DNA from 3 places in the Deinococcus peraridilitoris DSM 19664 genome. Region 2 is predicted to be linked to each of the others. Evidence: riboswitches for the same ligand, from Rfam matches in the RefSeq annotation. Region 2 holds a riboswitch; each other region holds the start of a gene.
What was found. A riboswitch is a leader RNA that binds a small molecule or an ion and turns the genes downstream of it on or off. The one in region 2 is predicted to bind cyclic di-GMP.

Region 1 (4,943 bases), 1.3 Mb from region 2:
GCCACGTCCAGCATCAGCCGACGGCCTTCGTGAGTGGCGGTGATGTCGTAGAACACCAGCTCGTCGGCACGTTGCTCCTCGTAGGCGCGGGCCAGTGTCAGGGGATCGCCTGCGTCCCGGTGATCCTCGAAAAAGCGGACGTTTTTTACCACCCGCCCGTTTTGCACGTCAAGACACGGAATGATGCGTTTGGTCAACACGCGGTCAGTGTACCGCCCGGCCTGACTCCACCGTGGATACCGCAGACGCCTGCCTAGAACATTCGGGGCGGCCACGCCTGCCAAAACGAAGCCACCGTCCACCGTCGCCACCGCCGTGTCGACTCCACCGCGCGTCGCTCGTTTGAGGAGCCTTGCCGCGTATTCCTCCGGTAGACTGTAAGCCCATCCGGCGCCAGCACACGCCTGGTGCGGCACTTGCGACGGAAAGAAAGCGAGGAATGTCATGCATGCCAAACGCATTTTGTTGGTCGACGACAATCCTCACGACGTGGAGCTGGCACTAGCTGCTTTCGAGGAAGGCCAGCTGGGTCACGATGTGGCCGTCGCGGCAAGCGGTGTGGAAGCACTCGACTACCTACGCGCCACCGGCAGATTTGCCGGACGCCCCGCAGGACAGCCCACCGTGGTGCTGCTCGACCTGAAAATGCCACACATGGACGGCCTGGCCGTCCTCAAGGCCATCAAGAATGACCCACGGCTCAGCCACATTCCGGTGGTCATGCTCTCGACGTCCCGCGAGGACAGCGACATTGCCAACTGCTACCGACAGGGCGCCAGCGCTTACGTGGTCAAACCCGTGGATTTCACCCAGTTCATCGATGCCGTGCGCACCATCGGGGTGTTCTGGGCCCTGCTCAACGAGCACCCTCACCTGCGCGTCCGCTGAGGACGCCGCAGGGTAAGCGCATCTCGAGGCGTAAGGGAACGCAGCGGGGCGGGCAGCCGTAGTGCATCCTGTGGCGGGCCAACTGGTGTCGACTGACCAATAGCGGTTCTGGCGACGCGGCATGCTAACAGTAAGGAGAAGCCATGACCGCTCTAGTCTTGTTTCGCGCACCCCGGCAACCCGGCGAGCTGTGGCGTCGACGGCGCAATGGCGCCCTGATTCAGTTCGTTTCCCGTGACGCTGAGGGCCGCTTCGTGTTCGACAACCTCACCGAACGGCACTACCGACGTACCAGTGAAACGGTGCAGGAGCTGCGCGAGGGAGACTTCGCCGCCGATTACCTGGCCGATTCCCTGCATGACGCCTTTGCACAGGGCCTGCTCATTGCTGCGGCTCCAGACACCCCGAAAGCAGCAAAGGACGCCCTGCTCAGTTTGGCCGTCGCAGCCGCACACGTTTACAACGCACACGGAAAAACCTCCAGTGCCCCCGAGTGGACGGCGCTGGCGCAAGCGCTGGAAGCGAGCTTGCCCTGGACCCTGGGCGAGGAGGCCCCCGCAAAAGGTACGGGCGACACCCTGCAGAGCGTCGCGCGAGAGCTGGTGGAAGGCCTGCGGCCGCTGTACGAAGCCTACGTTGCTCCCGGCAGGTCGACGCCGCAGGTCGAGAAACGCCCGGAGAGACGCTCCGTCGATCCACAGGCTCTCGGCGACATGGCACGGCTGCTCAGTGAATTGTTACGTCAGCGCAAATAAACCACGGCAAGGTCTGTCCAATCAACTCCGAAGTCCGGGAAGTGACTTCCCTTATAATCCTCATCATTCATCCGGCTTCTGCCTCGGTGAAGAGATGCATTGAACCTCGCCCTGTATTCGGGCACCTTGGGCGGGGGGAGCAAGTGGTGCGACCGGCTTTTCGTCCAATCTTTCTGGGAGGCAGCATGAAGCGGAACCTGCTCGAAACCCTCAACGCCCCGATTACCGGAGAGGACGTCAAGCGAGTCCTGGCCACCCCCGTCTTTGTCCGCAAGGACGGCGGGGCGGCGTCAGGTCCGGCCGGGAGCCGGCTGCTCGTCCGCGAGCACATGCAAGGGCCACAGTTGACCTCGTTTGCGCTGCGAGAACTGGGAGCCACCGTCACGCTCCTGCGCCTGACCTTCGAACAACCTGTAGAGCTGATCGAAATGCTGGAGCCCGGCGAAGGATCCACCTTCACTGCCCGCCTGTGGAACGCCGACGGATGGCCGGTGGAAGTGCAACTCCACCTCGAGCGTTTTCCAGAACGTGGGCCCCTCGTACTCAAAGACATCGTCGGACGCGATGTGCACTTCACGCTCATTGCCAGAAGCACCCGAGCCTGCCTGGAGCTGACACTCCAGGTCGTCCGGCTTCCACTGCAAGGCGATGAAGAGACCTCGCTGCCGCCATTGAACTGAGGGTTGTCTGTCCACGGTATGGGAAAGAAACCGTGCGGATCGGAAAGACGGTACGCGATGAAAACGGTGCCGGGCTGCCGGTGCCCGAGCCTATAAGGTGAGCCGGAAATCCCTTTTGGGCGTAGGCTGTCCATCCTTGGGATTACACTGGCTCATGCGCATTTACATGGGCACCGGCGGCTACGCGAACGACGAATGGCTCGCGCCGTCGGAAATCGACACAGACCACTTGTCGCAAGGGTGGCTTTACCCGGCAGGCACCAAAAAGCCCGATTTTCTGAGCGTCTACGCTCAACACTTCAACGCTGTCGAGCTCAACTCCAGCTTCTACGGAATTCCGGGCCTCAAGGCCTTCGAGGGCATGGCCCGCCGCTCCGCGGGGCGAACCCGCTTTGCCGTCAAGCTGCACCAGGTCTTCACGCACGCCCGGAAGCCGGAAACGGCCGATTTCGACCGGATGCTGCAAAGCCCCGAGCCGCTGCGCGAAGCTGGACTGATGGGCCCCTACCTGGCGCAGTTTCCCTACTCTTTTCACCGCACTGCCGAGAACCGCAAGTACCTGCTGGACCTGGCCGAGCGCTTCGCGGGCCGCGAACTGGCAGTGGAGCTGCGTCACGCGTCGTGGGACAAACCTGAAGTGCGCGAGGGCATGGGTGAATTCGGTCTGATCTGGGTGAGCCCCGACTACCCACCCGTGGGCGGGATGCCCGAGCCGCGCGTCTACGCGACCTCGGAAGTCGGATACCTGCGGCTGCACGGACGCAACAAGAGCACCTGGTGGGAAGGTGGCAGCGCCGCCGAACGCCACGATTACCTGTACAACCGCGCCGAAATAGACGAGTGGGCCGACAAGATTGCCGAGGTCGCCGGTGAGCTGGAGGAGCTTTACATCTTCTTTGAGAACACCACCAAAGGCCACGCCCTGAAAAATATCCCCATGCTGCGCGAAGCCCTGGAGAGCCGCGGACTCGGCCTCGACCGGTATCCCAACGATTGACGGTCGAACGCGGCCGGAGTGATCCTGCCTGCCGCGTTCGCCGACTCAGCTCGCCGACACGATAAAACGGTGCCAGCCGGTCGCGCCTTCAGGCAAGGCGTCCTTGTCCTGATCCTTTTGAACCTGCTGACCCGAAAAGGCGCGCGCCACCACCTGATAATTCCCCGGCGCCGGGGTCCAGGGCAGCTCCCACAAGGTCCAGGCGTGCTGAGAGCGCGGCGCGGTCAGACGCGCCGCCTGCCACGTCTGACCATTGTCGAGACTTACCTCGACTCTGGTCACCGGTAACAGACCACCAAAAGCGATGCCGCGAATGGTGCCCGGCTGCCCGGCCTTGACGCTGGGATTCAGTTCGGCAGGCTCGTCGATGCGGCTGGTAAGTTCCACGTGCGCCGTCTTGCTCCAGCCGCGCTTGACCCAGTAACCCGGCACGTCACGGTCGGTCAGGCGGATCTCGGTGATCCAGCGGGGCTGCTTCATGCCGTAGCGGCCCGGAATCAGCACCCGCAGGGGAAAACCGTGCTTGTTCGTCAGCGCTTCGCCGTTCTGGGCGTACACCAGCATCACGTCCTGCTCGAAGGCTTCACCGAGCGGCAAGGACTCCTCGTAACCGTCCGCGGCGCGCCACACGATGTACTTCGCGCCGCCCTGCACGCCCACCCGGCGCAGCAGGTCGCTCACGGTGAAGCCCGTCCAGAGCGCGTTTCCCAGCAAGGGACCGCCGACCGGGTTCGAGATGCATGACAGGGTCAGTTCGATGGTGCGCGCCTCGAACTGGCGCAGCTCCTGCAGGGAAAAGCTGCCAGGTGACTTGACGAGTCCGCTGACCTTCAGACGCCACTTGGCTTCATCGACCACCGGATCGAAGGCTTCGAGGTTCTTGGAGACGTAATAGAAGTCCTTGACGGGCGTGATGTCCCCTGGCAACTCCCCGCCCGCGCCGATTGTGGCAGGTGCCGGGCTTGTGCCTGTGCGAAAAAGGCCGGTCAGTCCGGCGGTCACCAGCAGCGCCGAGCCGCCCACGAGCGCTCCGGTGACCTGCCGCCGCGTGCCATCACCGAAACGCAACGGGCGCAGCAGCGCCTGGATGGCCAGCCTGAACACCAGAAAGGCCAACGCGTAGCCCAGCGCCACCGGCCACGGGGTAATGAGCAGCAGCCCCAGCCCCAGCGCCAGTGCCCCGGCCACAGGAGGCAGCATCCCCAGCGCGGTCACCCCGCCCAGCCACAGCACCACCACTCCCAGAAAGGCAAAGGTCTTGCCGCCCTGTCCCAGGCCGAAAATCGAGTGAACCAGCTGAAAGACCTGCGGAACGCCCATGAACTGCGTCATGACGCCGAAAAGTTCCTGTGGAGGATAGGTCAGGCTGGCCCAGGCGCGGCCCAGAAATCCTGCCGTGCTGAGCGCGACTGCCGTTAACCATGCTGCCAACCAGTTTGTGTGCATTTGTGCTCCTTGCTGAATGGTTATACGGGGGAGGGGGGTGGATTGGTTTGCCTGTGGGGGATGTGTGGGGAGGAGTTGCGTGTTGGCGGTTGTCTTTTCGTTTTCTCGCGTTGCCCCACCCCCCAGCCCCCTCCCCGGAGGGGGCACGTCGTTGTGCACCGGGGCGGCCCGGTGCTT
Region 2 (4,943 bases):
GGCCGCGACCTGGCGGGATCGGTCATCCGCGATCCCGCCGAGGCGGCCCGCCGCGCCGTGATGATGGTCACGCAGGGCCGCGTGCAGGCCCTGGACGGCGGCTGGGTCGAGCTGCAGGCCGAAACCCTCTGCATTCACGGTGACAACCCCGAAGCGCCTGACATCGCGCGCACCGTGCGCCAGGCCCTGGAAGCCGAGGGCGTGCGGGTCCGCGCGCACTCGCAGCGCTGAGGAGGCCCGCTTGAGCGTCCTGGGCTTCTACCTGCGCTTTGCCGACCGGATGGACGCGCAGGCCAACGCGCGCCTGCAGGCCCTGACCCGCCGTCTGCTGCAACACCCGCTGCCCGGCGTGACCGACCTGATTCCCAGTTACGCCAGCCTGTACATCGAATATGACCCCACCACCGTGAACGAAGCGCGCGTGAGAAGCTGGGCCGCGCAGCAGGGGGCGCAGGCCCGCACCGAGGAGCCCGGGCGGACCGTCACCATTCCCGTGCGCTACGACGGCGAGGACCTGCCCGAAGTCACCGCGCGCCTGAAGCTCTCGCGCGACGAGTTCGTGCGGCGGCACAGCGGCGCCGCCTACCGGGTCTACGCGGTGGGATTCAGCCCCGGCTTTCCCTTTCTGGGTGAGGTAGACGCCGATCTGCGCCTGCCGCGCCGCCCCAATCCCCGCGCGCGGGTGCCCGCCCACTCGGTGGCGATGGCCAACGCGCAGACCGGCATCTACCCGCTGGCGTCACCGGGTGGCTGGAACCTGCTGGGGCACACCCTGGTGAGCCTGTATGACCCGCACCGCCCGGAACCCTTTCTGCTGGAAAGCGGTGACGAGGTGCGCTTTCAGGAATCGGGCGGCGACATTCCGCCCGAGCCGCCCGCGCTGGAGCTGCTGCCCGCATCGCCGCAGCTCCCGCTCTTTGAGGTTGCCGCGCCCGGTCTGCTCGACCTGATGGTCGACATGGGCCGCCGGATGGTGGGGCGCTTCGGCCTGAGCCGCACGGGCGCGCAGGCCCCCGCCCTGGCGCGCCTCGCGAACCGGCTGGTGGGCAACGACGCGCACACGCCGCTGCTGGAACTGAACGTGCAGGGTCCGGTTCTGCGGGCCCTGCGAACGGGCAGCGCCGTCTTCGCCGGGTACGGAATGACGCCGCTGCTGAACGACCGGCCCGTGGCGCCCTTCACCACCTTCACCGTGCGGGAAGGCGACACCCTGCGCTTCGCGGGTGCGCCGTTCGGTGTTCGTGGCTACCTCGCGGTGGCGGGCGGGTTCGAATCGCGCTCGTTTCTGGGCAGCGCCTCGGTCGATCTACGCGGCCTGGTGGGGCGACCCCTGCGCCGGGGGGACGTGCTGGGCGTGGCCGCGCCTCGCCCGGTGCAGGCCGGGTTCTCGTTCACGCCGTACTTCCCGGCGCGTGACCCCGAAGTGCTGCGCCTGCTGCCCGGCCCGCAGGCCTCGCCCGCCGCTCTGCGCGCCCTGGCGAGCGGCACCTTCACCGTCAAAACGGCCGACCGCACCGGGGTGCAGTTCGAGGGAACGCCGGTACCGGGAGGGGAGATCCTGTCGGAAGCCGTGCCCATCGGGGCGGTGCAGGTCACGCCGGGCGGCACGCCGATTCTGCTGCTGCACGATCGGGGAACGCTGGGTGGCTATGACAAGCCGGCCCTGCTGCATCCCGGCGACTTTACACGGGCGTCGCAGCTCCGGCCGGGCGGCCGGGTGCGGTTTCGCGTACTGCCGAATTGATGACGAAGTCTAGAACCAACATGCGGAATATTCTTGTAAGAGTTCTGTGAGAAACCTCGCGTATATTACAGGTACTTCGTTCAGAGAAAGCCTCTGACGAGGAGACGCGAAGAACCCCGCCCTTTAATCGGGCACCTGGGACGGGGGGAGCGAGTGGTGCGACCGGCTTTTCGTCTGTTCCCTCTATTCAGAGAGGTGAACCCTTTACACCCACGATTGGGTGCCTAAAAAGAGGTATTTACATGCGTAACCTTAAAGTTGTTCTTGCTGCCCTTGCCCTCGGCGCCGCTACCACCGCCTTTGCTGGCGCGGGCCCTGCCACCAACACCGTCACCCTGACCAACGACATCAAAGACACGATTGTGGTGGCTGGACCAGTAACAATCTCTATCACGGAACTTGGGAAGGCATTCGCTAACGCCAATGCCACGCTCGCTTACAGCACACACGCTGAGGACAAGATTGGCGTCACTACCCGCAAAGTTCTCGTCAAGGCTACGGGCGTGCCCACCAACGTAACCGGCAGTGTTGCGTTCACCCCTACCGCCGCCCTTGGCGACCCTAACGGCGTCGGCTCCACCCAGACGCTGGGAGCTGAAGCGGCCCTCGTTACCGGAATTACCCAGTTCATCACCCAAGACGCTGCAGCCCTTACCTACAGCTTTACGGCCACCAAAGGCTTCATTGGCGGAGACGTCACCGTCACCTACACCCTCGCCGACGAGTAAATCAAGCGATAAAGGCGCGTCTGGCCTCTGGGTCAGACGCGCTTTTCACGAAGGTGCCCATGATGAACAAAGCCTTGTTCGCCCTCGCAGCGCTCACCCTAAATGCTACTGCCCTCGCGGAAGTTCGCCTGGAAGGTGCACTCACCCATCACACGACGCTCGCGCCCGGTGGCGTCTACAAGGGCACGCTCACACTCTCCAATCCTTCCGAAGCTCCAGCCCGCGCGACCATTTCGCTCACCGACTACCACTTCCAGGCAGACGGTACGACTAGTCATGATCCTGCTGGCACCCTCCCTCGTTCCAACTCCAAGTGGATTGCCCTCGACACCCACGAAGTCACGCTCCCAGCAAAATCCAAGATGGTCGTCCATTACACCCTGACCGCACCCGCGAACGCCATCGGGACGTACTGGAGTGCCATTCACGTCACGCCGGAATTGCCACCCGCGACGGGGAGCGGCCTCACGGTCCGCAACCGTATCAGCTTCATGGTGCAGGTCGTCGCTGACCTGCCCGGTGGGGACACGAAAGTGCGGTTCAACAACCCACAACTGCTGCGTGACGAACAGGGAAAGCTTGCCTTCAGTGTCGACACGCACGCCGAAAGCGAACGCTGGATCGTCCGGAAGCTTACCCTCGAAGCCTTCGATGACAAAGGTAAGCTCGCCGCGACCGTCACAAGCCGTTACCGTCGCCTGTACCCAGGCACGTCCTTGCGTGACACTTTCGCCCTGGATCTCCCGAATGGCAAGTACACCCTGGTAGTCATAGCCGACGACGAGGCCCAGGATCACGCTTTTGGAGCGCGTTACCAGGTCGAGGTGAGATAACGTGCTTGTCCGGCGGGCAGCGCTTGTACTGGCACTCACGCTGGGGTTGCTGCCCAATGCCAGCGCGCAGCTTCAGCTGAGAGGTGGCGTCGTCGAGGTCACCGAACGTCAAACGGCCACGCTCGCGGTTCATCTGAGCAACGAGGGTCCGGAGTCGCGTGACGTGCAACTCCAACTCGGCCTGCCCGCAGGCTGGGTGGTACTCGTTTCACCCGGCACCCTCACGTTGGCGCCAGGTGAAGCGAGGGTAGAAATGGTCGTCGTCCGTGTCCCCCGCAGTACTCCCGCCGGCACGCACACCGTGATGGTGAGCGTGAATAACGTCCGGACTGAAATGGGCGTGCGCGTCCCACAACGTGACGCCCTGCACGTGCGAGCACTGTCCGCGAGTGCCACAAACGGACAGGCTGAGGCAACCTTCCAGGTCCGCAATGACGGCAACGCGCCTGCCCAGGTGGCTCTTAGTGCTGCCGGCCAGGGTCAGCCACGCGTGACCCCGGCCACCCTGACTCTTGCCCCCGGCGAAATCCAGGATGTGCGGGTCTCCGGATCCGTGCCAGCGCACTTTGCTAAACACAGCGTGACGCTGCGTGCGCGCACCTCGGGTGCCGCGGCCGAGCAGAGTATCAGCGCGGATGTCCTCTCACCCGCGCCCGCTGCGGGTACCGCCCGGCATACCCTTCCCGGCGAAGTGCAGGTCGTCGGTGGGGATGACGGTCTGCGGTTTCGCTTTTCCGTGTCCGGCCCCCTCACGCCGAACGTGAACTTGCGCCTGAGCGTCGAGCCTCGTCATTTCGAAGCAGAAGTCCGCACGCCAGATGTCCGCGTTAGCCTGGGGCCCACCACGCCCGGCTTCTCCAGTTTCACTGTCCGCCCTCCGGCAGTGGCGCTGCAGAGTGAAATCTACAACACAGGCCTTGGCAATCTCCGCACGTACGCCGGTTTGCGTCGTGACCGTCCCGGTGAACTTGTCGCCGGTATAGAACTCGGCCAGCGCATGGCTTGGGGTGACGCGCGCGTGGCTGTCGACCTCGCTGCTGGAGGTGTGACGACCACCCTCGCCGCGCAGGCAGTTACACCGGGCGTGACCACCCGCGGGGAACTGGGTGTGCGAGGTGACGGCGTTGCCGTGAAGGGAGACGTCGACGTAACCCTGAACGACAACGCTTTGAACGTGCAGCGGGTGGGTGGAGGCGCTCGTTACCGCATGCCCGGCTTCGACAGCACCCCCACCGGGCGTGCAGACGCGGAACTGCGCCTGGGTGCGCAGGTGAGTTCCTTTGGCGTCGGGGCAAACCTGCGTGGTGGCGTCAACCTTGTCACCGCGAACGCTGTTACCGCCAGGGACGCAGAATTCGCTTTGCAGGTGCGGGACACCCGCATGGAGCTGCGCGCCGGAGTGACGTGGTCCGAACAACTCACCACCCAGAAAACCACCATAAAGACCAGCTTTGGTGCCGGTTATAAGTTCGACTGGGGACACCTCAAACAGGAACTCACGAATGAACGGACCGTTCAGGCGGGCGCTCAGGCGACGAACGCCTTGCGGTACTCCGCGAGTCTCGACTATCCCATGACCAGCGGCACGAACACCATCATCCTCAAACCCAAGCTCAACGTGGCGTTCGATCTACTCGG
Region 3 (4,943 bases), 1.5 Mb from region 2:
GGGTGGTGGCGTGCCACGTTCCATCGTGCAGCTCGAAGTACCCGGCGTCCGTTTCGCGCAGCGCCGTGTGCACCACCTGCACGGCTGCAGCGGCCAGCACCCGTAAGTCGGCCTCTGAGCCGGCGGCCTCGATGAAAGCCGAGAAGGCCTGCAGGGCGTCAGCTTCGGTCTGCAGGTCCTGGTGCTGCTGTGCCAGTACGGTGACCCGCTCGCTCAGCATTTTGTGCGCCGTGATGTCGAGCAGTCGAAGGCCGACACACTGTTCGTGAACGAAAAGAAAAGCCTGGTACCAGGTCTCGTCGCAGGTCACCTCGGCGGTGAGCGTGGCGCCGTCACCCTGCCGGGCTACTTGACGTACCAGTTGCATCAGGGGCGGCGAGGTGTCCTGCGCCAGGTCAAAGCCGATGAGGTCGGCGCCGGACCGTACGGCGCGCGCGGGTAGGCGCGCCCAGGCCGGGTTGGCATAAAGGACACCCTGCGCCGGATCGAGCAGCGCGAAGGGCTCTGGGAGACAATCGAAAAGGCGCCTCGCTGTGGACGGAAGCAGGAATTCGGGCTGGACACTCATGGATGGTCTCCCTCATACATGTCAGCGAGTCGAAAAAGGGACCACAGCCTTCACCTTAACGGGCGGGCCTCAAATTCAGGTCAAAACAATGCGCCCGCAGTGCGGCATACAGGCGATCCCTAAGGCCAGCTCAAGGCATCGTCGACTGTGAACTTGTCCACCGATCGCAGGCGCCCTGAATCCTGCTCTGCGTCTCTGCAGGGCCGTGTCTCCACACTTCGGCAGTCTCGGCACGTTTTCATCTGCTCGGACCTTGATTTTGTTAAGATTGAATGAAGCGTATTTCACGTCTCCCTATGACCGACACCCTGCCGATTCCCCGCATCCTGCTCGTCGAGGACAATGTCTTCGATGTCGAGCTTGCGCGCACGGCTTTCGAAGTGGGTGACCTGGTCGGCGAGCCAGCAGTCGCATTCGACGGTCAGGACGCGCTGGACTACCTGTACCGACAGGGCAGGTACCGGGGCCGTGCAGACGAAGCACCCCGGCTGGTCCTGCTCGATCTGCACATGCCCCGGATGAATGGCCTGGACGTGTTGCGGCGTGTCAAGCAGGACGCCACGCTGCGCAATATTCCCATGGTGGTGTTCACAACTTCGAATGCACCAGCAGATCGCGAGGCCTGCGCCGCCTTGGGCGCCGACGATTATCTGGTCAAGCCAAACGATTTTGGCATGTTCGTGACCCTGATCGAATCTCTTAAGGCCCGCTGGCTCGACGGCCACTGAAACGGCAGTTCTCTGGTACGGCCGGCGTCACTCGGCTTTGAACAGAGCGTGTTCGCGCTCGCGGCACAGAGACTCCAGCGCTTCGACGGCGGTGGGATCAAACAGGATGGCTGCGTTCTCGCGCAGGTACGCGAGCGTCCGCGCGCTGGTCCAGGGAAGCTTGTATGCCCGCTCGCCGGTGAGGGCGTCATAGACGTCGCACACCGCCAGAACTCGGGCAAGAAATGGAGTGTCCCGGCCGCGCCGGCCAACAGGATAACCCGTACCGTTCCAGCGCTCGTGGTGAAAGAGCACGACCTCGAGCACCCCCGCCGGAACCTGCGGCAGAGAGGAAGCCAACCGGTGGCCGTATTCGCAGTGGGCGCGCATGACCTGCCATTCCAGCTCCGAGAGGGGCTCCCGCTTGCGCAGCACCTCTTCCGGAATCAGCAGTTTGCCGATGTCGTGCAGTTGGGCCCCCAATTCCAGGGCCTCGGCGTCACCGGGTGCCAGGTCCAAGTGCCGGCCGACTGCCTGACCGAGCGCTGTGACCGCGCTGGCATGCTGGGCAGTGTCAGGGTCGTGGGCCCAGAGCTGGCGAATCAACCCGTTCAGCGCCCGGTCGAGCTCGTCTGAAAAGCCGCTCTTGGCCGACATCGAAAGGCACATCCCAGAAGTGGGATGACTGTGAAGCGAATCCTTCAAGTGGGCTCTCCAATCGTTGCAGCGCTTTGCTGCCCGTCCGATCGGTCGCACCACTGGCTCCTCACGCGGCAGGTGCCCGGTTGCACCGCGTGATTCACAGCCCCGGATGACATCAGAGTACCGAACCGTTTCCAACAAGGCTCTTACAAGCCAACTTTTTGCGGGGGCAGGGAGTATTGCAAGGTACTGCCTTGCGTCACTTTATGCGGGGACGGCATCTTCATTCTCAAAATGGGCGCGTGTTCCCATGGAGTGAACCAGACCACAGGAAGACTCCGAACGCTCCACTGGCCTGATGAACCAGGTGTGATCTCCGCAACCCGAAAGACCCGGTCAGGAGTGACCGGGTCTTTCGGGAAAATCGTTCTTTATATGATTGTTTTATTTGGCGCTGCGCAGTTCGAACGGCACTTCAATCTGCGGATGGCGGGTATACAGATTTCCAGTTCCCTTGATGCTGGTCATGCCCGCAGTGGCGTTCGACGACTCGGCTTGACCTTCCATCCACATACCGGTGACGCGCTCGCAGTCATCTGAAGGGTAAGGTGGGCAGAGTTCCGATTCCTCGATCATCTCGACACGCAGCGACTTGCCGTCATCAATGAGGGTGACACTGCCATTTTCCCGGCAGGTGGTGGAACCGTTGCACACAAAGCGCGTACCGACGAGCGTGGTGACGGCGTTTTTGGTGACCGGTTTCTTCCACTGGATGCGTCCTTCGAACGGGAACGTGTAATCGGTGTTCTCGAACTTGTAGGTCCAGGTGCCCGTCACACCGTCCAACCTCGATTTCGCAAGTGGCGCCTTGTCTGCAGGTTTTTTGACTTCCTTCGCGTCCTTTGGCGTGGGCTGCTCGGCCTTCTGCTCAGCCTGCTGCCCGGTTTTCTGCTCCGCCTGCCCGGCGTTGCTGGCAGGCTGGCTGCTCGTCTGTGAAGTGGTGGTGCCGCTGGCGGTGGCGCTTTGTGCGGTGCTTGGCGAGGTGGTGCCGCAGGCGACGAGGGTGAGGGCGAGGACGCTGGGGATGAAGGCAAGTCGTTTCATGTTGGTCACCTGTCCTGAAGTGACTTCATCATCGCTGCACAAAAAATCCTCATCATGTGCCGGGTAGCCACCGAGTGCTAAGGTTCCCTTTGTCTTCCCTTGGCCCGAAACTCACGGGTAATTTCTCACCAAAAACCCGTTCAGGGCGTGCTTGAAGTCAACGGTGAGGCAGACAGCGGCACGCCCGAAGTGCTACCACAACTGCGACCGTGGTCTTGATGCTCTACAGTGTCGCGAGCGAGGTAAACATGTCCCAATCTTACCGTCCGAAACAAGCCCGGCCATCCAGTGTACGAGATCAGCTGCCGCTCAAAGGATGCATTCAGCCGATGGAACCAGTCATGGGTGAAGAGGTCGATCTCTACGGTGATGGGGCGTGTGATACCCAGGCGGGCCTGGGCGGCTGGGCCGTGATTCTCAACTACCGGGGAAAAGAGCTGATACTGTCAGGAGCGCAACGCGAGACCACCAACAACCGGATGGAGCTGACCGCACTGCTGGAAGGCTTGCGGGCGCTCAAGCGGCCCTGCAACGTGCGCGTGGTGACCGACAGTCAGTATCTGCGCAAAGCGTTCACAGACGGCTGGATCCTCAAGTGGCAGCGCAATGGCTGGAAAACCGCTGGCAAGGACAGCGTCAAGAATCAGGACCTGTGGGAAGCCCTGATAGATGAGGCGCGGCGTCACAGCCTGACGTTTGTGTGGGTACGTGGCCACGCCGGGCATGGCGAGAATGAACGTGTCGACCAGCTCGCCGTGGCCGAACGAAAAAAGCTTGCCCGATCCTGAAGCGTGGGCCAGGGATTGATCACCCGATCCACCGGTGCTTTTGGCGCGCCGTCAGTGCGGTGAGCCAGTGTGTCCAGTACCGAACTGCAAAACGACGCAAACGCTTTCATGCGTTTCGGACCCGTTTTGCCCATGTCCGGGTTGCCCACGTCCCTGGCCTGCCCGGAAGACGGCGCGCTGCTCAGCCGGGCTGCGCTTCCTGCACTTTGCCACAACCCTTTTTCTGATCGGGCTGCCACTTCGGAGGTCGCGCCCCCATGTCCTCCGCCAAAAGGCGCAAGGAAAGCCGGGTGTGAAGTTCTATGCTCAAGTATGCCTTCAGTACCTGTCCGGGCGCCGCGAAACGGCTGGCGAACCTTTGTCGTCCTGTGGGCCACGCAGTCGTTGTCCGTGGTGGGCAGCGCGCTGACGTACTTTGCAATCTCCATCTACCTCGCCCAGACACTGTACGCCCGCCCCGAGCAAAAGCCCGAACTGGCCCTTGCCCTGTCGGTCGTGGCGCTTGCCGGCGCACTGCCCGCCGTGCTGGGCGCCCCGCTCGCCGGCGCCTGGGCAGATCGCCATGACCGACGCCGCACGATGCTCGGGTGTGACCTGGGCAGCTCGCTTGTCTGTCTGGTGCTCGCTTCGCTGGCCATGACCGGCACCTTGACGCTGTACGCACTCGTTCCACTGGTGGTGCTGCTGTCGCTGTTGCACTCCTACCACGGCGCGTCTTTTGACACCAGCTATGTCATGCTGGTTCCTTCGGCGCAGCTTCCGCGCGCCAACGGCATGATGCAGACGATGTGGTCGCTCTCCGGTCTGCTGGCCCCTGGGCTGGCGGCCTTTATCCTCGCCTTGCCGGCGCTGCTGTTGCAGGGAGGGCTCGTACTTCCGGGATGGCTGACGGGCGGCATCGCGCTGGTGTTCTTGCTGGACACGCTGACCTTTCTGTTTTCCGGCCTGGTACTGACGCGTCTGCAGATTCCCTCGCCGCGCCGCACCGAGACCGTACGCCCGCGTCTCTGGGCCGATGTGGCCTTTGGTTTTCGCTACATCTGGGCGCGCAAGCCGCTCTTGTGGCTGCTGGGCACCTTCTCGTTCATCAATTTCGTGTTCGCCCCGATGGGCATCTTCGAGCCTCTCATCGTC

Region 1: linked by a shared signal. The riboswitch ahead of DEIPE_RS24115 (hypothetical protein) and the one ahead of DEIPE_RS08920 (hypothetical protein) in region 2 are both predicted to bind cyclic di-GMP.
Region 3: linked by a shared signal. The riboswitch ahead of DEIPE_RS01320 (HD-GYP domain-containing protein) and the one ahead of DEIPE_RS08920 (hypothetical protein) in region 2 are both predicted to bind cyclic di-GMP.

The regions. Positions count from the first base shown of each region.
Region 1 covers NC_019793.1:3,108,115-3,113,057, forward strand. The annotation lists gene hisF (imidazole glycerol phosphate synthase subunit HisF) at 1-200, opposite strand, end outside; gene DEIPE_RS15185 (response regulator) at 445-888, shown strand; gene DEIPE_RS15190 (hypothetical protein) at 1,032-1,643, shown strand; cyclic di-GMP riboswitch class II at 1,727-1,810, shown strand; gene DEIPE_RS24115 (hypothetical protein) at 1,829-2,323, shown strand; gene DEIPE_RS15200 (DUF72 domain-containing protein) at 2,478-3,320, shown strand; gene DEIPE_RS22420 (molybdopterin-dependent oxidoreductase) at 3,366-4,766, opposite strand.
Region 2 covers NC_019793.1:1,814,871-1,819,813, reverse strand. The annotation lists gene DEIPE_RS08930 (LamB/YcsF family protein) at 1-231, shown strand, start outside; gene pxpB (5-oxoprolinase subunit PxpB) at 242-1,744, shown strand; cyclic di-GMP riboswitch class II at 1,838-1,921, shown strand; gene DEIPE_RS08920 (hypothetical protein) at 1,987-2,472, shown strand; gene DEIPE_RS08915 (FimB/Mfa2 family fimbrial subunit) at 2,532-3,305, shown strand; gene DEIPE_RS08910 (NEW3 domain-containing protein) at 3,307-4,943, shown strand, end outside.
Region 3 covers NC_019793.1:303,123-308,065, reverse strand. The annotation lists gene DEIPE_RS21880 (ATP-binding protein) at 1-568, opposite strand, end outside; gene DEIPE_RS01325 (response regulator) at 865-1,296, shown strand; gene DEIPE_RS01320 (HD-GYP domain-containing protein) at 1,324-1,932, opposite strand; cyclic di-GMP riboswitch class II at 2,011-2,093, opposite strand; gene DEIPE_RS01315 (hypothetical protein) at 2,362-3,021, opposite strand; gene rnhA (ribonuclease HI) at 3,351-3,809, shown strand; gene DEIPE_RS01305 (MFS transporter) at 4,122-4,943, shown strand, end outside.